Pseudobacter ginsenosidimutans: one gene and its partner. The protein of the gene in region 1 interacts with the protein of each later gene in a pairwise test. Links are inferred from orthologs where the notes say so. Each region holds a gene or a part of one and is shown in the gene's direction. Other genes may lie near its edges.

The links.
Region 2: the proteins of trhO (region 1) and rplL interact in binary tests that used the Escherichia coli proteins (3 or more experiments, as listed by UniProt). The link is inferred for Pseudobacter ginsenosidimutans from one-to-one orthologs.

The regions. Positions count from the first base shown.
Region 1 is NZ_CP042431.1:6,494,311-6,511,543, reverse strand. What follows is about bases 6,974-9,892. They hold trhO (oxygen-dependent tRNA uridine(34) hydroxylase TrhO), read left to right. Parts: upstream 6,974-7,866; coding sequence 7,867-8,919; downstream 8,920-9,892. Other genes in these bases: FSB84_RS25455 (lactonase family protein), read right to left, coding at 8,922-9,892; FSB84_RS25465 (hybrid sensor histidine kinase/response regulator), read right to left, coding at 6,974-7,660. In the rest of the region: FSB84_RS25495 (Gfo/Idh/MocA family protein), read left to right, coding at 1-90; FSB84_RS25490 (phosphotransferase enzyme family protein), read left to right, coding at 95-1,147; miaE (tRNA-(ms[2]io[6]A)-hydroxylase), read right to left, coding at 1,144-1,755; FSB84_RS25480 (aminotransferase class I/II-fold pyridoxal phosphate-dependent enzyme), read left to right, coding at 1,862-2,953; FSB84_RS25475 (penicillin acylase family protein), read left to right, coding at 3,089-5,548; FSB84_RS25470 (hypothetical protein), read left to right, coding at 5,561-5,914; more of FSB84_RS25465, read right to left, coding at 5,948-6,973; more of FSB84_RS25455, read right to left, coding at 9,893-10,028; FSB84_RS25450 (phosphoribosylaminoimidazolesuccinocarboxamide synthase), read right to left, coding at 10,511-11,437; FSB84_RS25445 (TonB-dependent receptor), read left to right, coding at 11,544-14,420; FSB84_RS25440 (carboxypeptidase-like regulatory domain-containing protein), read right to left, coding at 14,505-15,896; redox-regulated ATPase YchF, read right to left, coding at 16,068-17,165. UniProt on the Escherichia coli protein: Catalyzes oxygen-dependent 5-hydroxyuridine (ho5U) modification at position 34 in tRNAs, the first step in 5-carboxymethoxyuridine (cmo5U) biosynthesis.
Region 2 is NZ_CP042431.1:70,483-82,627, reverse strand. The notes cover bases 4,703-7,687. They hold rplL (50S ribosomal protein L7/L12), read left to right. Parts: upstream 4,703-6,001; coding sequence 6,002-6,373; downstream 6,374-7,687. Other genes in these bases: FSB84_RS00310 (LacI family DNA-binding transcriptional regulator), read left to right, coding at 6,511-7,539; rplJ (50S ribosomal protein L10), read left to right, coding at 5,355-5,888; rplA (50S ribosomal protein L1), read left to right, coding at 4,703-5,299. In the rest of the region: tuf (elongation factor Tu), read left to right, coding at 686-1,873; preprotein translocase subunit SecE, read left to right, coding at 2,057-2,251; transcription termination/antitermination protein NusG, read left to right, coding at 2,251-2,820; FSB84_RS30880 (hypothetical protein), read left to right, coding at 2,993-3,469; rplK (50S ribosomal protein L11), read left to right, coding at 4,117-4,560; more of rplA, read left to right, coding at 4,607-4,702; FSB84_RS00305 (GH92 family glycosyl hydrolase), read left to right, coding at 7,885-10,173; FSB84_RS00300 (GH92 family glycosyl hydrolase), read left to right, coding at 10,195-12,145. UniProt on the Escherichia coli protein: The binding site for several of the GTPase factors involved in protein synthesis (IF-2, EF-Tu, EF-G and RF3). Is thus essential for accurate translation.

The DNA.
Region 1 (17,233 bases):
CTGGGAAATCAAACGGTAGAGTTCCCTGACTTCACCAGCGGCCAGTGGATGTTAAGGAAAAATGATTTTGCTTTGACCGACCAATATTGATCTGATGGAAAATATGCAGGCGAAGGAGGCTGCCCTTCAGTTCGGCAAGGGCAAGCCTGTGATACAAGTTTTGAAAGGCGGTCTGATACACCACACCTACAAGGCTTCTTACGATGAACAGGGAGAGCAGGTGGTGCTGCAATGCATCAACCAGACCATGTTCCATCATCCGGAAGATATCATTCATAATTACCAGCTCGTGTACGAGGCGGTGCATGGAAAGGAAGGCATCACCATTCCTCCCATCATTCCAGCAAAAGATGGAAAACTGTACTGGATCGATAAGTATAATCAGTTCTGGCGCGCCATACATTTTGTGGAGGGCTCCTATACAGCGCTGGTGCCCAAAGATGCTGCAGCAGCAAGGCTTACCGCCAACTGCTTCGCTAATTTCACCAGCGCACTGGCATCTGTGGAACTGAACCTGCTCCGTCCCGTGATCCCGCGTTTCCATGATCTGGCTATGCGTTATGAGCAGTTCGAAAGGGCTGTACTAACGGCAACGCAACAGCGATTACTCACAGCCACACATGTTATCGCAGAGCTAAGGCAACGCCATCACCTGGTGGAATTCTATAATGAAGTGGGGCGCAGGCCGGACCTCTTCCTGCAAAGAGTGATGCACCACGATTGCAAACTCAGCAATATCCTCCTGGATGTAAACACACACAAGGCCATTTGTCCGGTTGACCTTGATACAGTGATGCCGGGCCTCTACTTCTCCGATCTCGGCGATATGATCCGCAGCATGGCCTGCTCGGTTGACGAGAACAGTACAGACTGGGAAGCGATCGCCATCAGGCCGGATTTTTATGATGCCATCGTGGAAGGTTATAGCAGCGGGATGGGAGACCAGCTGACATCTGAAGAATTGAAACATCTACATAAAGCAGGGCTGCTGATGGTGTACATGCAAAGCCTTCGATTCATTACCGATCATCTCAATAACGATGTGTACTACCAGATAAGTTACCCGGAACAGAATCTGAACCGGGCGCTGAACCAGTTATTGCTGCTGGAGAAACTGGAAGAATATGTTCCCGTAACAGTTGATTAGTGCATCCTGTCGCCGCGTACTTCGAGACGCTGCATCAGGTCTGCTTCATAGGCCAGCCATTCTTCCCAGCGTTTTCTCACTTTATCTTTATTCAGGTAAGTATCTGCAAGTTCAATGAACAGGCGGTAATGGCCGGCTTCGCTTTCCATGAAGCGGCGATAGAAATTGCGGAGGTATTCATCGTCCAGGCCTTCGCTCAGTCTTTTGAAGCGCTCGCAACTGCGGGCTTCGATGAGGGCGAAGATGAGGAGCCTGTCGAGCAATACATCTTCCTGGTGTCCTCCTTTATTCTGGAACACCATCAGTGCGTTCACGTATTCGTCTTTTCGTTGCTTGCCGAGGCGGAGTTTGCGCTTATCGAGCTCTGCGATCACCAGGCGGAAATGTCCCCATTCTTCTGTAACGATCGGGCTCAATTCCCGTACGAGTTTGTCTTTTTCACTGTAACGCTGGATCAGGGAAATGCAGCTGGTGGCTGCTTTCTGTTCGCACCAGGCGTGGTCTGTGAGGATCTCTTCCAGGCTCATACCGGCCAGGTCCACCCAACGTGGATCGGTGGGCAACTGGAGGCCCAGGATATTCTTGGTATCTGTAAGCGGCGTACTCATGATGCAAAGGTAGGACAGATGGTTGAAACAGCAGAGACTGGCAGTGGCCAAACAAAAATCACTCGCCGGGAGGCTTCCGATTGCCTGCACCCTATACCTTTGTTGCATGCGCCAGGAAAACTTCCTCGAAAAAAAATTGCAGGAGCGGAGAGACCAGCAGGCTTTCCGCACATTGAAATTGCCCACGGGCAAAACGGATTTCTGCTCCAATGATTATCTCGGCATCATTCATTACGGATTGCTGGAAACTTCCGAAGCGCACTGGCTGAAACACGGCTCCGGCGGTTCCCGCCTGCTGGCCGGCAATGATGCACTGACGGAAAGTACGGAACAGCAACTGGCCGGCTTCCATCAGTCTGAAGCAGCGCTGCTCTACAATTCAGGTTACGATGCCAATCTGGGATTGCTGAGTGCCGTGCCGCAACGCGGAGATACCATCATTTACGATTACCTCAGCCATGCCAGTATCCGCGATGGCATCCGGCTCAGTTTCGCACAGTCTTTTTCTTTTCGTCATAATGATCTGGCTGAACTGGAAAAAAAATTACAGTCGGCTACCGGCAATATTTTCGTGGTAACGGAATCTGTATTCTCGATGGATGGAGACCAGGCGCCGCTGGAGGAAATGACAACCCTTTGCGAAAAATACAATGCTCATCTGATCGTTGATGAAGCCCATGCCACCGGCGTGATAGGAGAGCGGGGGGAAGGACTGGTGCAGCACCTGCAATTGCAGCAACGCATTTTTGCAAGGGTGGTCACTTTCGGAAAGGCAGTGGGTTGTCATGGCGCTGTAGTGCTGGGCAGCCGCTTGCTGCGCGATTATCTAATCAATTTTTCCCGTTCGTTCATTTATACAACAGCCCTGCCGCAGGCGAGTGTGCGTGCTATCAGAGATGCTTATGCGCTTTTTCCCCAGATGAAAAAAGAACGCATCCTGCTGGCATCCATGATCAAAATGTTCCAGGAAGCAATACTGCCTTTTGAGAAACTGTTGTCTTCAACTCCCATCCAGGTAGTGGTGATCCCGGGTAATGAAGCCGTGAAATCCATTGCGGGCAAACTCCAGGATGCGGGTATGGATGTCCGCCCGATCTTATACCCCACAGTTCCCAAAGGCGGGGAAAGGCTGAGGATCGTGCTGCATGCTTTCAATACAGAGACTGAAGTAAAGAAACTGATAAGTCATTTTGATTAACAGAGTGCCATAGTCGCATTCTCACGCAAATACATTATATTTAATATGTGTATAAAATTCGGATAGTGATGATGGAGAGAACAACTACCAAAAAATTGATTACTTTTATCCGATTCTTTAAACCCTTCCGAGTTTATGCGACTTGTTCCCTTGCTGGTATCCGGCGTTATTACGATAGGATTGATCGTTGCATTGAACAGACCATGGGGCCCTGTGCCGCCATTGGGAAGTTTCCTCAGCCCCCAGCACGGCTGCTGGCAAAATGCTGAACCTGCCGATCAATCTTTTTCCATCGATCTGAATTTTCCTGCACTGAAAGAAAAAGTGAATGTGTATCTGGACGATCGCATGGTTCCCCATGTGTTTGCACAGAACGATCATGATCTCTATTTCGTTCAGGGATACCTGCATGCAAAATTCCGTCTCTGGCAAATGGAATTCCAGACACATGCCGCTGCAGGCCGCCTCAGCGAGATCCTCGGCGTTGGCCCGGATTCCGCTATCCTGAACAATGATCGCAATATGCGCCGTATCGGAATGGTTTTCGGTGCAAAGAACTCCCTGAAGGAAATGGAAAGCGACGAAAGCACCAAAGAAGTGCTGGACGCCTATACAGCTGGTGTGAACGCTTTCGTGGAAAACTGCACCTACTCCGAACTGCCACTGGAATACAGGCTGCTCAACTACACTCCCGAAAAATGGAGCAATCTCAAAACAGCCCTCTTCCTGAAATACATGAGCTACGATCTGTCGGGAGATGAAAATGATATCGAATACACCAACGCCAAATCTGTTTTCCCGAAAAATATTTTCGATAAACTTTATCCTGTTCAACCGGATTCGCTCGATCCCATCATTCCGAAAGGCACGCATTTCCAAACACCTTTCGTGCATTCTGTTCAACCTCTGGGTGCAGATTCCGCTTACTTCAACTGGAAAGCGCCTGCACCCGTGCAGCCGCTGAACAAACCTGATAAAGACAATGGCAGCAATAACTGGGCAGTCAACGGCAGCAAGACTGCCAGCGGTTTTCCCATTCTCTGCAGCGATCCCCACCTGGGCCTCAATCTGCCTTCGCTCTGGTTTGAAATGCAATTGCATACGCCACAAAGCAATGCTTATGGCGTGAGCTTCCCCGGTGCACCGGCTATCATCATCGGCTTCACGGACCAGATTGCCTGGGGCGTTACCAACAGCAGCCGAGATGTGAAAGATTATTATACCGTTCAATTCAGAGACGCATCCAAACAGCAATACTGGTTCGACAGCACCTGGAAAAGCTCCCTGATAGATGTTGAAGTTTTCAAAGTGAAAGATGGACCGGATTTCAGGGATACCCTGGCTTACACCACCTGGGGACCTGTGCAGTATGATGCCAGCTTCACCGGAGCACATCGCACATCAGGCGAAGTGAATCTAGCTGTAAGATGGAAAGCACACGACGGTTCCAATGAGCTCAAAACATTCTGCCTGCTCAACCGCGCTACCAACTACGATGAATATCTCGCAGCCATCAAGAACTTCAGCTGTCCTGGCCAGAACTTCGTGTTCGCTGCCAAGAACAATGATATCGCTATCTGGCAGCAGGGTGAATTTCCTGATAAATGGAAGCGCCAGGGTGACTTTGTTATGCCGGGAGATGACAGCACTTATCGCTGGCAATCCATGATCCCGCAGGACCAGAACCCGCATATGCTGATCTCCGGGATGGTGCCCGAACGCGGCTTCGTAAGCAGCGCCAACCAGCTTCCTGCCGATTCCACCTATCCCTGGTATCTCGGTGGCAGTTACAATCTCTACCGCGGATTGCTGATCAACCGTTATCTCCGCGAAATGAGCGGCATTACGGTAGACCAGATGAAAGAATTGCAAACAGAGAATTACAATGTGATGGCTGAAATGGCCATGCCACTGCTGCTGAAGAATATCGACGAAGAAAGCCTGATCGGAGAGGAGCTGACCTGTCTCAACCTGGTACGTAACTGGAACCTGCGCAATGATCCAAAAGAAAAAGCTCCATCCATCTTCAATCACTGGATGGAATTGCTGGAAGCAGAAGTGTGGAGCGATGAATTTGCCGCCGTCCCCAAACCTTACATTTTTCCTGAGCGTTATACAATGCTGGAAGGCATGCTGAAAGACACGGCCTTCCCGTTTGCCGATAATATTATCACTCAGCAGGTGGAAACTATTCGCGATGTAGTAACAGCCGCTTTCAAGAAAGCAGTGCCACAACTCTCCAAAATTGAAAAAAATGGAAAACTGGAATGGAGCAAATACAAGGATTCAGGCATCAGGCACCTGCTGCGCCTGGGACCACTGAGCCGTTTCCATTTGACAACAGGCGGCGGCGCGGATATCATCAACGCCACCAAACAGTTCCATGGACCGAGCTGGAGAATGGTAGTGCATCTCAGGGAGAAAACAGAAGCCTATGGCATCTATCCCGGCGGACAGAGCGGCAATCCCGGTAGTAAATACTATGATAATATGGTGGACGATTGGGCAAAGGGCGCTTATCAGCCTCTCTGGATAATGACTGCAGAAGAAGCCAAAAGCAAGCAGGTTAAACACAAAATGACTTTTCAAAAATAATTCACTCAGCGTATGAAACTCTTTATCTCCATTCTGATCACCGCATTGCTGAGTTTTGTGGCAGGGCTATTCCTGCCCTGGTGGACCATCGCACCGGCCGCACTGGTAGTGGCTTTATGCATCCATCAGTCACCATTCAGATCCTGGCTTACTGGTTTTCTTGCCCTCTTCCTTTTATGGGGTGGACTGGCGTTAGGCATCGATGCAAAGAACCAGCATGTGCTGTCCACCAAACTGGCTGAGATCTTTCCATTGGGCGGATCATCTTTCCTGCTCATACTGGTAACAGCCCTGGTAGGTGGACTGGTGGCAGGTTTTGCTGCACTTACGGGAAGCTATATCCGTAAAAGGCCTGTCGGGGAATAATGAAATAATGTAATTCAGAATTGCAGTGAAACGTTATGTTGCCCGCACAAAAGGCGAAAGCAGTTTATAGAGTTGCCGGTAATTGAACTGATTACCGATAATGCCATCTGCACCTGCCTCCAGCAGGTTATTCTGTTTGCATGATTTGTCCGGCACCGAAGTTACCAATACTGGGATTGCTTTCAGCAAGGCATTTCGTTTTAGCCGTTTCAATAATTCCATTACATTGAAGCCCGGCAGCTGACCATCCATGATGATCACATCAGGCAGGTCATTGGAAACGATGGCCAGTACTTCATTATCGTCGGAAGCGCGACTGACGCGGCATCCCATCGTTTCCGGCAGGCTCTGTAATCCATGTGGCTGTTGCAATGGGCCGGCCAGCAATACATGGGCATGATGAGCAGGAGGTATATGGCAATCCAATGTTTTTATTTCTTCTTCCGCAACGCCAGGCTGCAATGGCAGCATCACAGTAAAACTGGTTAGTCCTCCGGCTTCACTGTTCACGCTGATATGGCCGCCCATCGAAATAACTTTCGTCTTCACGATATACAACCCCAGCCCGGTGCCGCTCCGGTGCCTGCTGCTGCCGGTAACGAAAGGATTGAAAAGGTGTTGCAGCAGTTCCGGTGCAATGCCCTGTCCCTGGTTGCCGATCCTGATCACCAGTTGTTCATCCTGTTCAAACACTTCCATTTCCACGGTACTGTTCCTGTACGCATAGCGTATGGCGTTAGAAAGGATATTGGTGGTTACCTGGTTCAGCTTCAGGGAATCGCTGATGATGAACTCCGGGAGCGTTTGATCTATACTGAGCTTCAGTTTGATATTGCGCGTGCCTGCAATCACCTTATGCACATGCACGATATTGGTGAAGAAATCGCGCACGATGAAGCTGCCGGATTCAGGTGTTTCCATTTTTCCGGCTTCGATCTCTGCCATGGTGAGTACGTTATTCACGAGTGTATTGGCGCTGATCCCTGCTGCCTGCAACTGTTCCAGCAGTTCCTCCACTTTTCGCGGGGGGTGTTGTTTCCTTAATTCCTGTTTGATCAGGGAGGCGGCAACAGTCATCACATGCAACGGTGTTTTGAGATCGTGGGTTACCTGGTAGAGATATACTTTCTTGTAATGATCGGCCTTCACAAACGCAGTATGAAGATCATTGTTCTGGACAAAAGGTCTGCAGGCTACCAGAACAACGCTGAGTACGGCCAGGATCACCACAGAGTGTACCAGTAGTCCGGTCTGCGGATTCATGCTGATAAGTCCGGGTACCTGGTAGTAGTAATTCAGTTCCAGAAAGATCAGCGCCACGAAAGTACAGGCGATACAAAACCTGCGTTCCAGCCTTGTAGGAAAAACAAGGTATACCAGGGCAATCTGGTATATGATGGCAAACTGAAGCTGCGCCTCGCTCCCCAGCAGGTTACCGAAATACATGGTGGCGCCGCACTGCAAAAGAAAGAGCCAGATGGCAGCGAGTGAGTATTGACGGTAGTAACTGGCAACCAGCACAAGATTGTTAAGTAATAACTCGATGAACAATGGGATCAGCAAGCCTTTTTCCCAACCGCCTGGGATGGCCAGGATACAGATCATAACAATCAGCACCACACTGAACGTGATGCAAAGGGTATTGACGATGGTAATGCGTTTGACCATTTCCTGGTCCTGCAGGTCATCAGTTCCCATACGCAGCAACCTGCCTGCAATTCTTTTGGTGATTGACAGGATGTTCATAGTGAATAGATTTTATCATTCATCCGTGAATGAAGCTCATCATGTAGTGTTGCCGTTGCGTTGATTTGATCTGTTAAAACAATTCAGGGGAGAAGGGGAATGGGGCAGATGATACGAATGTAGTAAAAAACTTTTCATAACAGTTCGTATCTTTGCCCTGTTTCAAAATTTTGACTGTCAGGCAAACGGTCACAAAATTTTATTAGATGGCATTACTACACAACCGCGTCTCCCAGAAGGAGTTGAAAGAATTATTGTATCAGGAAACTGATCCCCGCACCACCATTTCTTTTTATCATTATTTTCCCATTGAGGACCCGCAAACGTTCAGGGATGAGCTGTATAAGGGATTGCATACACTGAAAGTGTTTGGAAGGATCTATGTGGCCAATGAAGGCATCAATGCGCAGATCAGCGTGCCTTCGGGCAATTACGGGGCATTACAGGCCTATCTCTATTCGATTCCCTGCCTGGATGGCATTCGATTGAATATAGCCGTGGATGACGACGGAAAATCTTTCTGGGTACTGAAGATCAAAGTACGCCCGAAGATCGTGGCGGACGGGATCGAAGATCCCTCTTTCGATATGCGCAATAAAGGGAAATATGTAACCGCAGAACGGATGAACGAGCTGCTGCAGGATCCCGATACCATTGTGGTGGACATGCGCAATCACTACGAATTTGAAGTAGGCCATTTTGAAACGGCTGTGGAAGTGCCCAGCGACACCTTCCGTGAGCAATTACCGATGGCAGTGGACATGCTGAAAGACCAGCGCGAAAAGAATATCGTGATGTACTGCACCGGCGGTATCCGATGCGAGAAAGCCAGCGCCTACATGCTGCACAACGGATTCGACAATGTGTTCCACCTGGAAGGAGGCATTATCAATTATGCCAAACAGATCAGGGAAAAAGGACTGGAAAGTAAATTCATCGGAAAGAATTTCGTGTTCGATAACAGGATGGGAGAGCGCATCACCGAAGACGTGATTGCGAAATGCCATCAGTGCGGACAACCGGCAGACGTTCATGTGAACTGCGCCAATGATGGTTGTCATCTTCTCTTCATTCAATGCCCTGCCTGCGCTGAAAAATACCAGGGTACCTGCAGTGATGCCTGTCATCATATGATCCAGCTTCCCGAAGAGGAGCAGAAGGCAGCCCGCCGCGGTGTGGAGAAAGTTGTTCACACTTTCAACAAATCACGTTCAAGATTACGGCCACGCCTAAACGAACTCAACAAAGAAGAAGACTAAATCTATTTGATCCATTTCAGACAAACAGGATTTCCTACACTGAACTCATTCCCGGTTGGAGTGAGCAGTCCTGTTCTTGCATTCCTGTTGTACACTTCCACTTTATCTGACCGCTGGTAAGCCACCAAAAGAAAGCGACCAGTTGGATCGATGGAGAAATTGCGGGGACCTTTGCCATTCAGTTTTGCATTATCGATCAGCGTGAGCTTTCCTGTGCGCTGATCTATTTTGAAGATGGCGATATCATCCGATTGTCCGCGGTTGGAAGCGTACAGGAATTTTCCATCGGGAGAAACATGGATATCTGCACTACCGATATCTCCTGTATAACCTTTAGCAATAGCCGAAATGGTCTGGAAAGTATCCAGAATACCGTGATGGTATTTCAAGGCCACTACATTTCCACTCATTTCTTCCATCAGATAGGCCCAGGGTTGGGTTGGATGGAAGTCGAGATGCCTGGGGCCTCCGCCGGGATTGGTAGTGGTGAAGGGATCGGCTGCCGGGTGCAATTCTCCGGTTTTGGAATCGAAATTATAGTTGAAGATTTTGTCGAGCCCAAGGTCCTGTACAAAAAGATGTTTATTGTCCGGGGAGAATACAGTTGAGTGCACATAGGGTTTTGTCTGCCTTTTGGGATCGATACCTTTCCCTTCGTGCTGAATGGTTTGTGATGCAGGACGCAGCCCACCATCTTCTTTCACCGGGAACAGGGAGAAATTGCCGCCGGAGTAGTTTCCTGCGGCCACCCACTTGCCTGACTTATCTATCGAAACATAACAGGGATGGTCACCCTGGGTGTTCTGCTGATTCAGCAACTGTAATGTACCTGATTGATTATTGAAAGCATAGGAGCTCACATTGGGTTTGTCTTTCCCTTCTTCATGCACGGCATATACAAATTTATTGTCGGGAGATACGGCCAGGTAGGAAGGATTGTTGGTGGCCAGTTTACTCACGGGCTCGCATTTGCCATTGTCGAAACTATACACGTAGATGCCTTCGCTCTTGCCGGAAGTATAGGTTCCGATAAGAAGGTATTGTTTGGCCTGGGAAAATCCCTGTATGGTGGTTGACATGATCAGTGCTGTTGTGAGTAGGTGTTTCATAACCGTAAAATACATAAAAAATGCCGCTCCGGGGATTGCGCTCCGGGATAATGAAGGACGGTTGAAGAAACGAACCGGCGCAGGAGGATCTTTTTTGGGGCTTTTTGTTGGAGGGATGGGGCGGTTGAACATGATTGAGCTACTGCGCTTACGTTTCGAAGACCGGCCCTTCATTACCCCTTCGCTAAGGAGAACCCGCGGGTGCAACATGCAGACAATCTTCATATGTTTTGTGGCCGATATTTAGAAACTCCGAACACAGTCCTGCAAATCAAATGTCTTCCTTGATGCCAGATTTGAAGCGGGGAAATAGTAATCCTGGGTAAATACTTTCAACAATAAAAGAATCGGGCATGGCTGATCGAAATTTTCATTTCGGGTAGCCATGCCCGCGGTTATTTTGTTTTCGTTTGTCGAGGGGCGCCTCAATAGAGGCGCAGGAGTGAGAGAATAGTTACAAACGAAACTGTTTCATTTTGTACTTACTCGTATTTTTTGAGCGCTTCTTCTGTTTTTTCGAAAGTGGCGGACTCGCTGAGATTACCGGGAATGAATTTTTCTCCGATCACCTGCTCATATAATTCGATATAACGTTTGGAAATAGTGTTGATCCATTCGTCGGACATGTTAGGCACTTCCTGTCCTTCCTTGCCCATGAAGTTATTGGCGATCAGCCATTCCCTTACAAATTCCTTGCTGAGCTGCTTCTGGCGTTCGCCGGTCTGCTGGCGGGCCTCAAAGCCTGTTGCATAGAAATAGCGCGAAGAATCAGGCGTATGGATCTCATCCATCAGATAGATGGTATCGCCGATCTTTCCGAATTCATATTTGGTATCCACGAGGATCAATCCACGTTCTGCGGCAATTTCCTTTCCTCTTGCGAATAACTGCAAGGCATAACCGGAAAGTATTTCCCACTCTTTCTCTGTAGCAATACCCTGCGCAATGATCTCTTCTTTGGAAATATCTTCATCATGACCTGCTTCAGCCTTGGTGGATGGAGTGATGATGGGGGTAGGGAAGTAGTCGTTCTCCTTCAGCCCGTCAGGCATCTCAACGCCGCAAAGTGAGCGCTGGCCGCTACTGTAGGTCCTCCATGCATGTCCTGTCAGGTTACCTCTCACTACCATCTCGATCTTGAATGGCACACATTTCTTACCGATGGAAACATTTGGTGCAGGAACTTCCAGTAACCAGTTTGGACATATATCTTTGGTGGCATTCAACATCCACGCAGCGATCTGGTTCAATACCTGTCCTTTATAAGGGATCGGCCTGGGAAGAATAACATCAAACGCAGAGATCCTGTCTGATGCAACCATCACGAGTAGTTGATCGCCGATAGTGTATACGTCACGGACCTTACCTTTGTAAAAGTTTGTCTGACCTTTGAATTCATACGCTTTCATGGCGCGAATATACTGACGATATTAACATTGATACCATAAATAAAATTTTCGATTGACAAATACTATTGTTATTTTCAGGTACTATACGCTCACAAAATCTGCCATTATGAGAAGATTGCTATTTTTTCTGGCGGCACTTTCCCTTCTAACGACCATCTCTATTGCCGCTGCAGCCCAACAAACCTATACAGTAAACGGAACCGTAAAAAACAGTCTGAGTAAAGACATTGTTCCTGCCGTTTCTGTGCTCATCAAAGGAACCAGTATCGGGACCTTCACAGATGAACGCGGGAACTTCAGGATCACCAGCAGCCAGGCGCCTCCTTTTACCCTGGTGTTCTCTTCCATCGGTTATGAACCGCAGGAAGTGATTGTGACCAGTACCAGCACACCGCTGCAGGTGAGTTTCGAACCAGCTTCTTCGCTCGGTGCGGAAGTGGTGGTATCCGCCAGCCGCGTGGCTGAACGGATCCTCGAATCCCCTGTTTCCATCGAAAGGATGAGCGCCGCCAATGTGCGCACTTCCGCTGCTCCCAACTTCTACCAGGGCATCGCCAACCTCAAAGGTGTGGACATGACCACATCGTCCATCACTTTCAATACCATCAGCACCCGTGGTTTCAATGGTAGCGGTAACCTCCGCTTCAATCAACTGGTGGATGGAATGGACAACCAGGCGCCTGCCCTCAACTTCGCCGTGGGCATCATCCTCGGACCAACTGAACTGGATGTAGATAATGTTGAATTGCTGCAAGGCGCATCCTCCGCACTTTACGGACCCGGTGGAATGAATGGCACGCTGCTCATGACCAGCAAGAACCCATTCAAATACCAGGGCCTCAGCTTCCAGGTGAAACAGGGTATCATGCATACGGATCGCAAACAGCGCAGCGCTGCTCCTTATTACGACTGGGCCTTCCGCTGGGGAAAGAAAGTGTCTGAAAAATTCGCTTTCAAGATCGGCGGACAGTTCATCCAGGCCAAGGACTGGCAGGCGCAGGACAGAAGGAATCTCAACCGCAATAACGTGTTGAGCTCCGTAAAAGAAGGCACACGAGCTTCCGATCATAATTATGATGGCATCAATGTATATGGCGATGAAGCCAGCGCCAGCATGGCCGGCGTTTCACAACTCGCCATCCTGAATCCTGCTTCCAATCCATATTTCAATACAGCAGTAACGGAGCTGGTTGGCTTACTTGGCAGGGCGCCCACTGCACCGGAGATCGTGGGCTACTTTGCTCAATACCCTTTGCAGGGCAGTCCACGCGATGCTTTCAAGATGATGGGCGTGGGCCTCGTGAATGGTTTGTACGGTAATCAACTTGTAAGCCGGACCGGTTATGACGAAAGCGATATCGTTGATTACAATTCATACAGCGTAAGATTGAATGGCGGATTGTATTACAAGATCACCAACGATATCGAAGCTTCACTGGTGGCATACTGGGGAACCGGTACTACCGTATACACAGGAGCCGACCGCTATGCACTGAAGAATTTCAAACTCGGCCAGTACAAAGCCGAAGTAAGAGGACGGAATTTCTTCGTGAGAGGTTATACCACCCAGGAAAATTCAGGTGATTCCTATACTGCCACTACTGCTGCACTGGCCGTGAACAATGCATGGCTCAGCAACGGCGAATGGTTTGCAGCATATTCTGCCACTTATGCCGCAGCCAGAGCGCAGGGCGCACCAGATGCACTGGCGCATGTGACTGCACGCGCGAGAGCAGATCAGGACAGGGCATTGCCCGGCAGCGATGCCTTCAAGGAATATTTCGATAAAGCCATCACCACCGATATCAATTCCGGTGGCGCACGCTTCGCAGATAAATCATCCCTCTATCATGTGGAAGGACAGTACAATTTCTCTGAGCATATCAAAGTATTTGAACTGATGGTAGGTGCCAATTATCGTTCCTATCATCTCAACTCCAACGGTACCATCTTTGTGGATACAGCCGGCACCATTAAAATTGATGAATACGGTGGTTATATCCAGGTAGCGAAGAAAATGTTCAACGATGTGCTGAAACTTACTGCAAGCGGCCGTTACGACAAGAGCAAGAACTTCGATGGCCGCTTCACTCCCAGGGTTACCGCCCTGATCCAGGTAGCTAAAGACAATAACCTCCGTTTGTCTTATCAGAATGCTTATCGTTTTCCTTCCACGCAAGACCAGTATATCAACCTGAAGACACCAGGCGCCAGACTGATCGGTGGCTTGCCTTCTTTCCAGGAATATTTCCACTTCGATACCAATCCGGTGTATACAGCAGAAAGCATCGGCGCTTACCGCGCTGCACTGGCAGCTGGTCAAACACCTCCGCCACTGGAAAAAGCGCCTTTTGCGCCACTCAAGCCTGAAACTGCCAATTCATATGAATTCGGTTATCGTGGGCTGCCGGTGAAGAAACTGCTGATCGATGCGTATGTGTATTACTGTGAGTACAAGGATTTCATCGGCCGCCGCGCTGTGGGCCGCGCTATGATCCCTAACGGTATTGCCAACCCGCTGACCACGGAGAACTTCTCTTATCCCGAGAATTCTTTCCAGAAAGTGAAAGCAATCGGCTGGGGCTTCGGACTCGATTACCTGTTGCCAAAAAGATATAGCCTGAAGGCGAATGTGTCCGGCGATCAGCTCAACGATGTGCCTGCCAACTTTGTCACTTTTTTCAATACACCCAAAGTGCGCTATAATATCGGCTTCAGCAACGATGGTATCAACAATGGCAACTGGGGCTTCAATGTACTGTTCCGCTGGCAGAGCAAGGTTGACTGGGAAGGAACATTCGCTTCCAGTCAGATCCCTGCTTTCAGCACCCTGGATGCTCAGGTTAGTTATAAATTCCCTGCTATCCGCAGCATGATCAAACTCGGCGCATCCAACCTTTTGAACAAATATTACGTAAGTGCATTAGGCAATCCCGAGATCGGCGGTGTATACTACCTGAGCTTCGGGTATAATGTTTTCTAAATGAGTTTCTGAGTACCTTAACCAATAAAAAAAGCCTCAGTGTAATGCTGAGGCTTTTTCTATATACGTTATTGAGCTTTCTTTTTATGGAACGCAAACTTCAATGGGATCAACCGTAACATTCCCGGTTGTAACGGTCTTGCTGACTTCGCGGAACTGTGAATTGGAAAGATCCACTACTTTAATGTTGGCGCTGGTGCTGGTTCCGCTGCAGCGGATGATCTGCAGACTGTAATTACCATTGGTCACTGCTGCAGTGTAAGTCTGATTGTCTACCGTAATGTATACCTGTCCGTTAGCAACAGGATTAGCGCTGCAATTCACGGCAGTGCCTGTAAAGGTAATGGTGCCGGGTGCATAGGCTATGCGGATAGTGTCAAGCGTTTTGCTGACACCAATCTTTCCAAGATTGGCTTCATGTAACAGATCGCCACAGCGGCTCTTTACTTCTAATTCGCCGATAGCATTCCTGGGCATGATCAGTTTTACTACACCGGCAGTATCTGAATAACCGTAGGAGGCTGCAGATCTGTTCTCGAAAGTATAGCCGAGTGAAACAAATGCATGCGGAACAGAAATATTGCCGGGAGTTTTGATAATGGCTGTTACTTCTGCATAATTGAAATTGGTATGGAAATTCCAGTAGGAAAAATGATTCACTTTTCCGAGGTAGCCATTCAGTTGTTTCAGCACAATGCTTTCTTCCTGCCAAACACCAGTGGAGTCATTGAGACTGCTGATGGTCAGGGTAGCAGGAGCTGCATCGAATTCTGCAGGTGCAATGGGTAAGGTGAAAGTAGCAGGCATTGCTTCGTTCAATTTCAATTTCTCACCGTTGCTGCCAGTAAGCTCCACATACATCAGGTTGCGAGCCATGGTGCCATACAGGTTACCGGCCCTGCTCCTTGCTAAAACTGAACCGGGCTGGTTTTCAGCAAAATCAGGATTGGTGGGATCGATGATCTGAAAAAGGATAGTTACGGTTCCGGTATAGTTGGAATTGTTGCTGGCATTGAGAATGGAACCAGGCTCGAATTTGAGTGTTGTTCCATCGGCTGCTGTTATGGTTCCGCCTGAACCTGCATTGAAAGTTTGTGTCGCTTGTTTTTTGATCAGACGGATGCTCACATAATGCTGGTCTTTGGATTCTACCTGGAAAGTTCTTTTACCGGCGAGGTAACCGCTTTTCTCCACACTGATGAATCCGCCCGATTTATAGAGAGAAGCATCCTTGAAGCTGAATGAACCATTGATATCGGTAGTGGCAGTACTGGTACCCGCGGTCACAACAGCGCCGTTCACCGGCAATCCAACTTCATCGAAGATCCTTCCGGAAACGCTGGTCACTACTTTCTCCCAGGGAGAAGGAGGAGGTGTTACCGGATCCGGATTGGAAACGGAATCGGATTTGTTACAGGCGATACCCTGTATCAAAGTATAGGCTAGCAGGGCCGGGATTAACAGTTTACTTTTCATGGTAGTTTAGGAATTAATAAAATGATGGCGGTACCTGAATTTGCAGGATACCGGGGCCAGTTCATAGTTCGCAAAATTGCGAAAGTTCGCTGGTATAGAAAAGTTTGTTTTGATGATAAAACAAAACCCCGGCCAACGGGCCGGGGTATGCGAACATAGTTGGAATTATTTTTATACGTTGAAGCGGAAATGCATCACATCTCCATCTTTCACGATGTATTCTTTTCCTTCGATCCTCAGCTTGCCGGCATCGCGGGCAGCTGATTCGGAACCGTACTGGATATAATCGTCATACCCGATCACTTCGGCCTTGATAAAGCCTTTTTCAAAATCGGTATGGATCACACTGGCTGCCTGCGGCGCTTTCCAGCCTTCATGAATTGTCCAGGCCCTTACTTCCTGCACACCTGCCGTAAAGTAGGTATAGAGATTGAGTAATTTATAAGTGGAACGGATGAGCCTGTTGAGGGCTGGTTCGGTCATTTTATATTCTTCCATGAACAGGGCGCGGTCGCCGGGATCTTCCATTTCCGCGATCTGTGCTTCGATGGAATTGTTCATCACTATCACCTGTGCATTTTCATTGGCCACAGAAGCTTTGAGGGCCTCTGAATATTTATTGCCGGTATGCATACTGGCTTCGTCTACGTTGGCAACATAGAGAACAGGTTTCTCTGTGAGCAGGAAGAGATCGGCAATGGCTGCGCGTTCTTCTTTGGCGAGATCCAGTCCGCGGATGCTTTTGCCTTGTTCCAGGTGTGCCTTGCAGCGCAGGAGCACATCCAGTTCGGCTTTCATTTTTGGATCGGTGCGCGCCATTTTTTCTGTGCGGCTGATCTTTTTCTCCACGCTCTCGAGGTCTTTCAACTGGAGTTCTGTATCGATGATCTCTTTGTCGCTCACCGGATTGATAGCGCCTTCTTCGCGCAGCACATTCTCATCTTCGAAGCAACGGATCACATGGATGATGGCATCCACTTCGCGGATATTGCCGAGGAATTTGTTACCAAGACCTTCACCTTTGCTGGCGCCACGCACCAGTCCGGCAATGTCTACAATTTCGATCTGAGTAGGAACGATCCTGTCCGGGATCACCAGTTCAGCCAGTTTGGCGAGACGATGATCGGGTACATCCACCAGTCCTACGTTGGGGTCGATGGTACAGAAACGGTAATTGCTGGCCTGCGCTTTGGCGCTGGTGCTCACCGCGTTGAACAAAGTTGATTTTCCTACATTCGGCAATCCTACGATACCTGCTTTTAAGCCCATGATAATTGATTTGCTGTTTTTGGCCGCGCAAAGATAAGCTAATGCATCGATTTTACATTTTCCCGGGT
Region 2 (12,145 bases), 6.4 Mb from region 1 along the record:
AGATCATTATAAGATTGGATATGCCACTTTAGCTCAGCTGGTAGAGCAACTGATTTGTAATCAGTAGGTCGTTGGTTCGATTCCGACAAGTGGCTCAAAGGATGGTAGTAATACTAATCCGGGCAGGTTCCAGAGCGGCCAAATGGGGCGGACTGTAAATCCGCTGTCTTTCGACTTCAGAGGTTCGAATCCTCTCCTGCCCACCAACCGGTTTCAGAAATGATTTTGAAGTCGGTTTCAGTATTTAAGAAGATCTTTGTTCATAAGCGGGAGTAGCTCATTTGGTAGAGCGATAGCCTTCCAAGCTATAGGTGGCGAGTTCGAGCCTCGTCTCCCGCTCTTTTTTCAGTTCGCAGGTTGCAGTCCTGCGCTGGTTGATGCGATCATCCGGCCTCTGCAAGGTTAAGAATGCCAACTGAGTCATCAGCCGTTGTAGCTCAGTGGTAGAGCACTTCCTTGGTAGGGAAGAGGTCGTGAGTTCGATTCTCACTAACGGCTCAACAATTTTTGGATCGGTTGAGATCAGCGATTGTGAGATGACTGAAAAACAGGTGCTGAAAGTTAGTCGCTGACTACATGATAATCCTCTGATTCCCTGAAAAGCTGGTCCGTGAAGCGGATGGCGGGAAACAAAGGAAAAAATTGAGATAAATATTTGTAAAACCACAACTAAAAACAGATAACGATGTCAAAAGAGACTTTTAAGAGGGACAAACCTCACGTTAACGTTGGTACAATCGGTCACGTTGACCACGGTAAAACAACATTAACTGCAGCCATTACCACCATTCTGGCACAGAAAGGTCTGGCTCAGGCAAAAAAGTATGATGAAATCGATGGCGCTCCTGAAGAAAAAGAGCGTGGTATCACCATCAATACTGCACACGTGGAGTATCAGACGGCTAACCGTCACTATGCTCACGTTGACTGCCCTGGTCACGCTGACTATGTGAAGAATATGATCACTGGTGCTGCTCAGATGGACGGCGCTATTCTGGTTGTGGCTTCTACAGACGGACCTATGCCTCAAACAAAAGAACACATTCTTCTGGCTCGCCAGGTAGGTGTTCCCCGTATTGTGGTATTCATGAATAAAGTTGACCTGGTTGATGACCCTGAGCTGCTGGATCTGGTGGAAATGGAAATCCGTGAGTTGCTGAGCTCTTATGGCTTCGACGGTGACAACACTCCTATCATTAAAGGTTCTGCAACTGGTGCCCTGGCTGGTGAAGCTAAATGGGTTGCTGCAGTTGAAGAACTGATGGCCGCGGTTGATGAGTACATTCCTCTTCCTCCCCGTCCTGTTGATATGCCATTCCTGATGTCTGTTGAAGACGTATTCTCTATCACTGGTCGTGGTACTGTTGCTACCGGTCGTATCGAGAGAGGTCGTATCAAAGTTGGTGAGGCTATCGAGATCGTAGGTCTGATGGAAGCTCCCCTGGCTTCAACTGTAACAGGTGTGGAAATGTTCCGCAAACTGTTGGATTCCGGTGAAGCTGGAGACAACGCTGGTCTGCTCCTCCGTGGTATCGATAAAGCTCAGGTTCGTCGTGGTATGGTACTGTGCAAACCAGGATCTATCACTCCTCACACTGATTTCAAAGGTGAAGTATACGTACTGAGCAAAGAAGAAGGGGGTCGTCACACTCCATTCTTCAACAAATACCGTCCTCAGTTCTATTTCCGTACAACTGACGTAACTGGTGAGTGCGAACTGCCAGCAGGTACTGAAATGGTGATGCCTGGTGATAACACTAACCTGACAGTGAAACTGATCCAACCCATCGCGATGGAGAAAGGTCTGAAATTCGCTATCCGTGAAGGTGGTCGTACCGTAGGTGCGGGTCAGGTTACCGAGATCATTAAATAAGTTGAATCTCAATAAAAAGCCATTAGCGTTTGCTGATAGCTATTAGCGCGGATTTCTTATATTTGCTAAGCTGTCAGCCATCACTAATGGCTTTTATACGGGCATAGTTCAATGGTAGAATAGAGGTCTCCAAAACCTTTGATCTGGGTTCGAATCCTAGTGCCCGTGCAAACACAATGTGTTATGAATAAAGTTACCACCTACTTCAGGGAGTCTTACAAAGAGCTGCTTGAAAAAGTAAGTTGGCCCACCTGGACTCAATTGCAGCAATCCACTGTGATCGTCCTCGTAGCTACGCTGGTGATCACCGCCATGGTATGGGTGATGGACATCGTAGCTCAATCCGGGCTTAATTTCATCTATTCATTATTTTACTAATGGAAAATCAGACTACTCAACAACAGGAAACCAAATGGTATGTGCTGCGCGTGGTGAGCGGCAAGGAGCGTAAGGTAAAGGAGTACCTCGATAAAGAAATTTCCCGTGGGGGATGGGGCGAGGTAGTGAAACAGGTTTTTCTGCCAGTGGAGAAGGTTTATAAAGTACAGAACGGTAAAAAGGTGATGCGTGAAAGGAACTATTATCCCGGCTACGTAATGATCGAAGTACTGGATGGAAAGCTTTCCGATGATCTCCGTGACGCTGTTATCAATACTACCAACGTAATTCACTTCCTGGGGAAGGACAATCCCATTGCACTCAGGAAAGCCGAAGTGAACAAGATGCTCGGCAAAATGGATGAAATGGCTGAAGTGGGCGGCGTGAGTATGATCGAGCCTTTCATCGTGGGCGAAACCATCAAGATCATCGAAGGACCTTTCAACGATTTCAACGGTATCATCGAAGAGGTGAACGACGAAAAGAAAAAGCTGAAAGTGACTGTAAAGATCTTCGGTCGCTCCACACCGGTAGAGCTCAACTATATGCAGGTAGAAAAACTCGCTTAATAATACCAGTTATAAAGAAATTAAAACCACAGCATTTGCTGTGGTTTTTTTATGCGCTTATGCCAGCATTCAGGGCAACAAAAAAGCCTTACCGTTATTGCTTCACGGGAAGGCTTCTGTATTTTTTGCAGGACAATAACTTTCTTAGTTGTTATCGTCGTCGCCGCCAGAGTTGGACTCTTCAGAAGAGTATCCGAAATCAAGCGATGCTTGTTCGTCAGCAACTGGTAACACCACTGGTGTTTCTTCAGGAGCGGGAGCTGGAGCTGCTTTCTTTCTTGGTCTTGGCGCTGGTTTCTTAGCGGCCTTCTTAGCAGGAGCTGCTTTCTTAGGCGCTGCTTTTTTAGCGGCTTTCTTAGGAGCTGCTTTCTTTGCTGCTTTTTTGGGAGCTGCTTTTTTTGCTGCTTTCTTAGGAGCTGCTTTCTTCGCTGCTTTTTTAGGAGCTGCTTTTTTAGCGGCTTTTTTAGGAGCTGCTTTCTTTGCTGCTTTTTTGGGAGCTGCTTTCTTTGCTGCTTTTTTAGGAGCTGCTTTTTTTGCTGCTTTCTTAGGAGCGGCTTTCTTTGCAGCCTTCTTGGGAGCTGCTTTTTTTACTGCTTTTTTGGGAGCAGCTTTTTTTGCTGACTTTTTCTTTGCTTTGGCCATAGTGTGATGTGTTTTTATAGTTGATGGTAAAGATACAATGGAACATAACTATTCAGATGCAAAAGCTACGCAGAAATATTCATATAATAAAAAACTCATTGAAAGTTTGACTCCGGCATCGCAAAACTTCACTCAATTCTTACGCTGTTCATCACCGGTATGATCATGCCGCATGCTGATTTTGGAGTTCTCTTATGCAATACCCGGGCCTGCATGCAGAGAGAATTAATGTAAACACTTATTATAAGAGAGCTCAACCAAATTTACTATTGTTGTATGCAGTTTTGTTTCTCCTGGTGGATGCCGATTTGATCTGCTTTTTTCCGGAGTAATCAGATGCTGGATCCCCAACCACTTTTTCTACCTGGGTTTACCTGTTTTTCCCCCGACTGGCTTAACTTTGCGGCTTTCGGGGGCTGACAAAGTTTTTTGAGATTCCTTTCAGAAAATCAAAACAAATTGTTACCTTTGCGTCCCCAATTGAAGTTCTTTACAACCCCCGTTCCTCCGCGGTGAGGCGGCAATGTCAGGTTGAAAGCCCGGTTGATCCGGCTTTCAGATCGGTAATCAGCCGCCGGAGACTGTAAAACGGGTAAAGAGGAATTTGGGAGTCCGCTCAATTGACGGACGTTAGAACCAATAAATCATTAAGTAATGGCAAAAGAAATTACCGGCTTCGTAAAGCTGCAGGTAAAAGGTGGTCAGGCGAATCCTGCCCCTCCTGTAGGTCCTGCATTAGGTTCCAAGGGTATCAATATCATGGAATTCTGCAAGCAGTTCAATGCTCGCACACAGGATAAAATGGGAAAAGTTCTCCCCGTTCTCATCACTGTTTACTCCGACAAGTCTTTCGATTTCGTTATTAAAACTCCACCGGCGGCCGTTCAGTTGCTCGAAGCAGCTAAACTGCAGAGTGGTTCCAAAGAGCCTAACCGTAATAAGGTTGGTAAAGTGAACTGGAGCCAGGTTGAGGCAATTGCAAAAGACAAGATGCCTGACCTGAACTGCTTCACCCTGGAAAGCGCCATGAAAATGGTTGCTGGTACAGCCCGCAGCATGGGAATTACTGTTGATGGTAATGCCCCCTGGGAAAACTAAATGTTCACATCCCTGCACAAAGCGGGGGTACTAAAACTGAATTACAATGGCAATCGCTAAAAAAAGAAAAGTAGCTGACACCAAGCTCGACAAAAATAAAATATACTCACTGAAGGAAGCTTCTTCACTGGTGAAGGATGTAAACACAACCAAGTTCGACGCTTCTGTTGATCTGCATATCCGTCTGGGCGTTGACCCCAAGAAGGCTGACCAGGCTATCCGCGGAACAGTAACCCTGCCCCACGGTACCGGTAAAACCAAAAGAGTACTGGTTCTTTGCACTCCTGATAAAGAAGCTGATGCAAAAGCAGCAGGCGCTGACTACGTAGGTCTGGATGAATTTGTACAAAAGATCGAAGGCGGATGGGTTGATATCGATGTTATCGTTGCAACTCCTGCCGTAATGCCTAAGATCGGTAAACTGGGTAAGATCCTCGGTCCCCGTAACCTGATGCCTAACCCTAAGACCGGAACTGTTACCAATGATGTGGCCGCAGCAGTAACTGAAGTGAAAGGCGGTAAGATCGCGTTCAAGGTTGACAAAGCCGGTATCGTTCACGCTTCCATCGGCCGCGTGAGCTTCACTCCGGAAAAGATCGCTGAGAACGGTACTGAACTGATCAACGCGCTTCTGAAGGCAAAGCCCTCTTCTGCTAAAGGTACTTACCTGAAGAGCGTGTTCATGGCCAGCTCCATGAGCCCCGGTATTGCTGTAGACACAAAATCATTGATCAACTAAAAAGATAACGCATAGGCAGTTCCGCTGTCTGCGAAATCATTAAAAAATTTGCGTTATGAACAAGCAAGAAAAAAATGAAGTGATTGAAGTACTGAAGGGAAAATTTTCCCAGTACAACAATTTCTATATCACCAATACAGAGAGCCTCACTGTAGAGCAGGTTGGTAAACTCCGTCGCATTTGCTTCGACAAGAATGTTGAAATGAAAGTGGCTAAGAACACCTTGATCCGCAAAGCCCTCGAAAGCCTGGACTCCAGCCGTTTCTCCGGTATGTTTGACTCCCTCAACGGGGTTACTGCCATCATGTTCTCTGAGAACGCGAAAGAACCAGCACTGATCATCTCTGACTTCCGCGCTAAAGGTCCAAAAGACTTCAACAAGCCTGTACTGAAAGCTGCCTTCATCGATGGCGACGTATTCGCCGGCGACGAACAACTGAAAGTACTGACTACCCTGAAGAGCAAGAACGACCTCATCGGAGATATCATCGGTATGCTCCAGTCTCCTGCCAAGAATGTTATCAGCGGCCTGAACGCCGGCAACAAACTGGCTGGTTTGGTGAAAGCACTCGAAGAAAGAGCACAGTAATCAGGAAGTATTATTTCAACTTATTAACTCACGCCTGAAGAGTTATATTCACAAATTTTTTTAAACCTCCCGCCGGAGCGCAGGCAATGAAGGCGGGAAAAATTTGACAAATTATGGCAGATTTAAAAGCATTCGCTGAGCAGTTGGTTAGCCTGACTGTAAAAGAAGTAAACGAACTCGCAAAGATCCTGAAAGAAGAGTATGGCATCGAGCCTGCAGCTGCTGCTGTAGCTGTTGCTGGTCCAGCTGCTGCTGCACCTGCTGCTGAAGAAAAAACCGCTTTCGATGTTATCCTGAAAAGCGGTGGCGCTAACAAACTGAACGTAGTTAAGATCGTTAAAGATCTGACTGGTCTCGGTCTGAAAGAAGCGAAAGACCTGGTTGACGGCGCTCCAAAACCCGTTAAAGAAGGTATCAGCAAAGCTGACGCTGAAACTCTCGCTGCTAAGCTGAAAGAAGCTGGCGCTGAAGTAGAGATCAAGTAATCTTTGCAAAAGCATATTACTTTCAAAGCCCCGGTAACCCCGGGGCTTTCTTGTTACTGCACCGTTTTTTAGCGGTGCCACCGATATGATGTCAAAATTCAGCCGGGTTTATTGTATATTGGTCCTCCCTAAGTATTATGAAAAAAGTCTCACTGAAAGATATTGCAGAAATCACCGGTGTATCAACTTCCACCGTCAGCTTTATTCTAAATGGTAAGGCAAGTGAAATGCGCATCAGTGAAGCGCTCAAAAAGAAAGTTCTCGCTACTGCAAACAAGCTCGGCTATCAGCCCAACCAGATTGCTGTGAGCCTCCGCACCGGCCAGACCAAGATCCTTGGACTGCTGGTGGAGGATATCTCCAATAATTTTTTCGCGCTCCTGGCAAAGACCATCGAAGACGAGGCGGAGAAATTCGGTTATCGCGTGGTGTATTGTTCCACCGAGAATGATAACAAGAAAGGACAGGCCCTTCTTCGCATGCTGGCACAACGCCAGGTGGATGGATTTCTCATCACGCCCACGCTGGGGATGGAAACGGATATCATCAAACTGCAGTTGCAGCACAAACCTGTGGTATTGATGGACCGCTACTTTCCCGAGGTGGATGTGCCTCATGTACTGGTGAACAATTATGGTGGCGTTACGTCAGCCATGCAACACCTCATTCAGCAGGGCTATGAAAGGATCGCATTCATCACTGTAGATCTTGCCCTCAACCAGATGCAGGAAAGGGAAGATGCATACAATGATGCACTCAGCAAATCCTCCACGCAAAAAACGAAAAGTAAAAAGAATATACTCTCCATCGATCCAACCGCGTCCCGCGAGGAAAAGAAAAAACTCATCGCCCGTTTCCTGAAGAATAATAAACCAGATGCCGTTTTCTTCGCTACCAATTATCTCGGTATACTCGGCCTGGAATGCCTTCGTGAACAAAAGATCCGCATCCCTGAAGAGCTGGCCGTGGTCTGCTTCGATGATCACGATATCTTCCGTCTTTATATCCCGGATATCTCGGTAGTACAGCAGCCTGTTGAAGAAATGGGCAGAAGGGCCGTGCACCTGCTGATGGACCAGCTTGGAAAGAACAGGGGAGCAGCAACCAAAAATCAGCTCCGGCTGGATGCTACCTTCGTGCCGAGAGAATCCACGCAAAAGATCTGATACCATCTCCCAGTTGCGGCCGCCCGCTTCCCGATTTCTTTTTTGTCATCCCGCAATACTTGCGTAATATTGAAGGCTGATGCTAAAACGATTTAGCAGCCGGTATATATTGCTTTTCGATATGTAATGAAGGAGAACTGCAAAAGCGCTGAAAACAATTGGTGCAGCGAGTAATGAAATATAGTATTATTGCAGTTCAGTGAAGCAGGTTAGAGCCTATCGATACAAATAAATCATTTCAATAAACCGTCTTGTTTTTTGAAGTATGCCGGACCAGGGTGTGAAACAGAACCGATCCGGCTTTTCAGTTGATCACAATTTTCCCTTGTGTGTTAAATGATTGATATGAAGAAATTAGCTCTGTTATTCCTGCCACTGCTTGCCCGCACTGGTATGCAGGCCCAGCCCCAGGCCTCTGCAAAAGTCTACGATCCCGTTGAATGGGTGAACCCGCTGATGGGCACCGATTCCAAACCAAGCCTCTCTAACGGAAATACCTATCCCAGTATCGTTCTCCCCTGGGGAATGAATGCCTGGATGCCCCAGACAGGAAAGATGGGGGATGGATGGGCTTACACCTATGCATCAGACAAGATCCGCGGTTTCAAACAAACACACCAGCCTTCTCCCTGGATGAATGACTATGGCCAGTTTGCCATCATGCCCGTGACCGGTTCGCTCAAATTCGACCAGGAAAAACGAGCCAGCTGGTTCTCGCACAAAACCGAGATTGCCAAACCTTACTATTACAGTGTGTACCTCGCCGATGCAGATGTAACAGCGGAGCTCACACCCACAGAACGAGCCGCGCAATTCCGTTTCACCTTCCCGGAGACCGACAGCTCTTTTGTAGTAGTGGACGCATTCGACAGGGGTTCCTCCATTCAGATCCATCCGGCAGAACGAAAGATAACGGGCTACACTACCCGCAACAGCGGTGGCGTCCCGGCTAACTTTAAGAACTACTTCGTTATACATTTCGATAAACCCTTCACCATTACCTATACCACCAATGGCACAAAACTGGTGCAGGATTCCCTGCAGGTGACCAATGCACATGCAGGAGCGATCGTAGGTTTCAAAACCAAGCGCGGTGAAAAAGTGAACCTGCGTGTTGCCAGCAGTTTTATCAGTGCTGAGCAGGCGGAACTGAATCTGCAGCGTGAAATCGGCAATGCAAGTTTCGAGACCACCATGCAGAAAGGCAAACAAGCCTGGAACAAAGTGTTGGGGCGCATCAAAGTGGAAGGCGGAACGGAAGAACAAACACAAACTTTTTATTCCTGCCTGTACCGCACCGTTCAATTCCCGCAAAAACATTACGAGTTCGATGCTTCCAACAAGATGGTGCATTACAGTCCGTACAATGGACAGGTTTTGCCAGGTCATATGTTTGCGGGCACTGGCTTCTGGGACACATTCCGCGCACTCTATCCTTTGCTGAACCTCCTCTTTCCGGAGATCAATAAGGAAATGCAGCAAGGCCTCGTGAACGATTACAAAGAAGGCGGCTGGCTCCCTGAATGGAGCAGTCCCGGGCTACGCAACGTGATGGTGGGCAACAACTCCGCATCGGTGGTGGCTGATGCCTATATCAAAGGATTGCGCGGCTATGATATCGAAACGTTGTATGAAGCTTTACTGCATGGCGCCAACAATGAAGGCCCGCTCACTGCAGTGGGAAGGGCCGGAGTGAAATACTACAATGAGCTCGGCTATGTTCCCTACGATGTAAACATCAATGAGAACGCAGCCCGCACCCTGGAATATGCTTACGATGATTTCACCATCTACCAACTGGCAAAACTGCTGAAACGCCCGCAGGCCGAGATCGATCTCTATGCCAAACGTTCACAGAATTTCCGTAACCTTTTCGATCCCGAAACAAAACTGATGCGCGGCAAGAACAAGGATGGTAATTTCCAGAAACCTTTCAACCCGTTCAAATGGGGTGATGCTTTCACCGAAGGCAATAGCTGGCATTATTCCTGGAGCGTATTCCACGATGTAAAAGGATTGAAAGACCTCATGGGTGGAGACGCGATGTTTGTGAAGATGCTGGACTCCGTTTTCAATCTTCCTCCGATTTTCGATGAAAGCTACTACGGCAGCGTGATCCACGAGATCCGCGAAATGCAGATCATGAACATGGGACAATATGCGCACGGCAACCAGCCCATCCAGCATATGATCTATCTCTACAATTATGCAGGACAGCCCTGGAAAACACAGGCGCATGTCCGCAATGTGATGGCGCAACTCTATAAGCCTACACCCGATGGGTATTGTGGCGATGAAGACAATGGCCAGACCTCAGCCTGGTACATTTTCTCTGCCATGGGATTCTATCCTGTTTGTCCGGGTACCACCGAATACGTGCTCGGCACCCCGCTCTTCAAGAAAATGACCATCACCCTGGAAAATGGAAAAACTTTGCAGGTGAATGCGCCCAACAACAGCGCTGCCAATAAATATGTGCAACAACTCCGATTGAACGGTAAAGTACATACGAAGAACTACCTGGATCATTTTGAGTTGATGAAAGGAGGAATACTTGAATTCAATATGAGTCCTGTGCCCAACAAACAGCGGGGCGCCAATAAGAACGATTTCCCTTTTTCATTTTCCAAATAGCCAATCACTTCCAGCGTTCGTATGAAAAAATTCCTGCCTTGCCTGTTACTGATCGTTCCCGGCCTGCGTGCCGCCGCGCAGACGGCACCTGAAAACCTGGTGCAATATGTGAAGCCCATCATCGGCACACAAAGAATGGGACATACCTATCCCGGCGCTACCGTGCCATTCGGTATGGTGCAGCTCAGTCCGGATACCGATACCCTTCCATATGAAATGAATGGAAAGTACAATAAGGATGTGTACAAATATTGCGCAGGCTACCAGTACGACGATAAGACGATTGTTGGATTCAGTCATACCCACTTCAGCGGTACCGGCCATTCCGATCTCGGGGATTTCCTGGTGATGCCCACCGTGGGCGAACTGAAGCTCAATCCCGGTCAGGCCCATCAGCCGCGAAGCGGGTTCCGCTCTTCGTTCTCGCACAGCAATGAGCTGGCAGAAGCCGGATATTACAAAGTAAGGCTCGATGATTACAATATCACTGCTGAACTAACGGCTACCAACAGGGTAGGATTCCATCAGTACAGTTTTCCAAAATCAGATCAGAGCCATATCATCCTGGACCTGATGTATGGTATCTATAATTATGACGATAAGAATACCTGGACATTCGTTCGCATCGAGAATGATACCCTGGTAACCGGTTATCGTCAAACGAATGGATGGGGCAGAACGCGCACTGTGTACTTCGCGATGGCCTTCAGCAAGCCTTTTTATCAATACGGGAATAAGAAGTTCGATAAGAGTCAGGTATATCGCGGTTTCTGGGGCAAATTCGATCAAACGAAGAACTTTCCTGAGTTTGCCGGAAAACAGATCCGCGCTTATTTCGATTTCAAAACAGAAGAAGGCGAGAAGATCATGATCAAATTCGCGCTTTCTTCTGTGAGCACTGATGGCGCCCTTCGCAACCTGCGTGCTGAAGCTCCCGGCTGGGATTTCAACCAGGTGAAAAAACAGGCGCAGGATCAGTGGAACAAAGAACTGAACAGGGTAGTGGTGCAGTCCGGTAGTCGCGATGAAAAAGAGAACTTCTACACTTCCGTATATCATTCCTTTCTCAGCCCGATCACTTACACTGATGCAGACGGACAGTATCGCGGCCTCGATCAGAATATCCATCAGGCCGATGGTTTCACCAACTACACAATTTTCAGTCTCTGGGATACCTATCGCGCTTTACACCCGCTCTTCAATGTGCTGCAGCCCAAACGTAATGCAGATATGGTGCAGAGCATGATGGCCCATTACGATCAGAGCGTGCATCATATGCTGCCGGTATGGAGCCATTACGCCAATGAGAACTGGTGTATGATTGGATATCACAGTGTGAGTGTAATTGCCGATGCTGTGATCAAAGGGAATGCCGGCTTTGATGCCAGCAAAGCCCTCGACGCCTGCGTTACCTCCGCCCGCAATGGCTGGTTCGAAGGACTGAACCATTACATGAAACTCGGTTACGTTCCGGAAGACAAGAGTGGTTCATCAGTGTCAAAAACACTTGAATATGCGTATGACGACTGGTGCATCGCCCAGATGGCAAAGAAGCTTGGAAGAAATGATGTTTACGAAGAGTTCATTCATCGCTCTGCATACTGGAAGAATGTATACGATGCGAGTATCGGTTATATGAGACCGAAAATGAGTGATGGAACTTTCCGTAAAGAATTCGATGTGCTCAGCACCCATAACCAGGGATTCATCGAAGGCAATGCCTGGAACTATAGTCTGTATGTTCCGCATGCACCCACAGAAATGATAGAGATGATGGGAGGGAAGAAACCATTCACTGCCCACCTTGACTCACTTTTCACCATGCACCTGCCCGATAAGTATTTTGCCGAAACTGAAGATATTACCCGTGATGGCATCATCGGAAATTATGTGCATGGCAACGAGCCCAGCCATCATGTGCCTTATCTCTACAACTGGACCGATCAGCCCTGGAAGACCCAGGAGCGTGTGC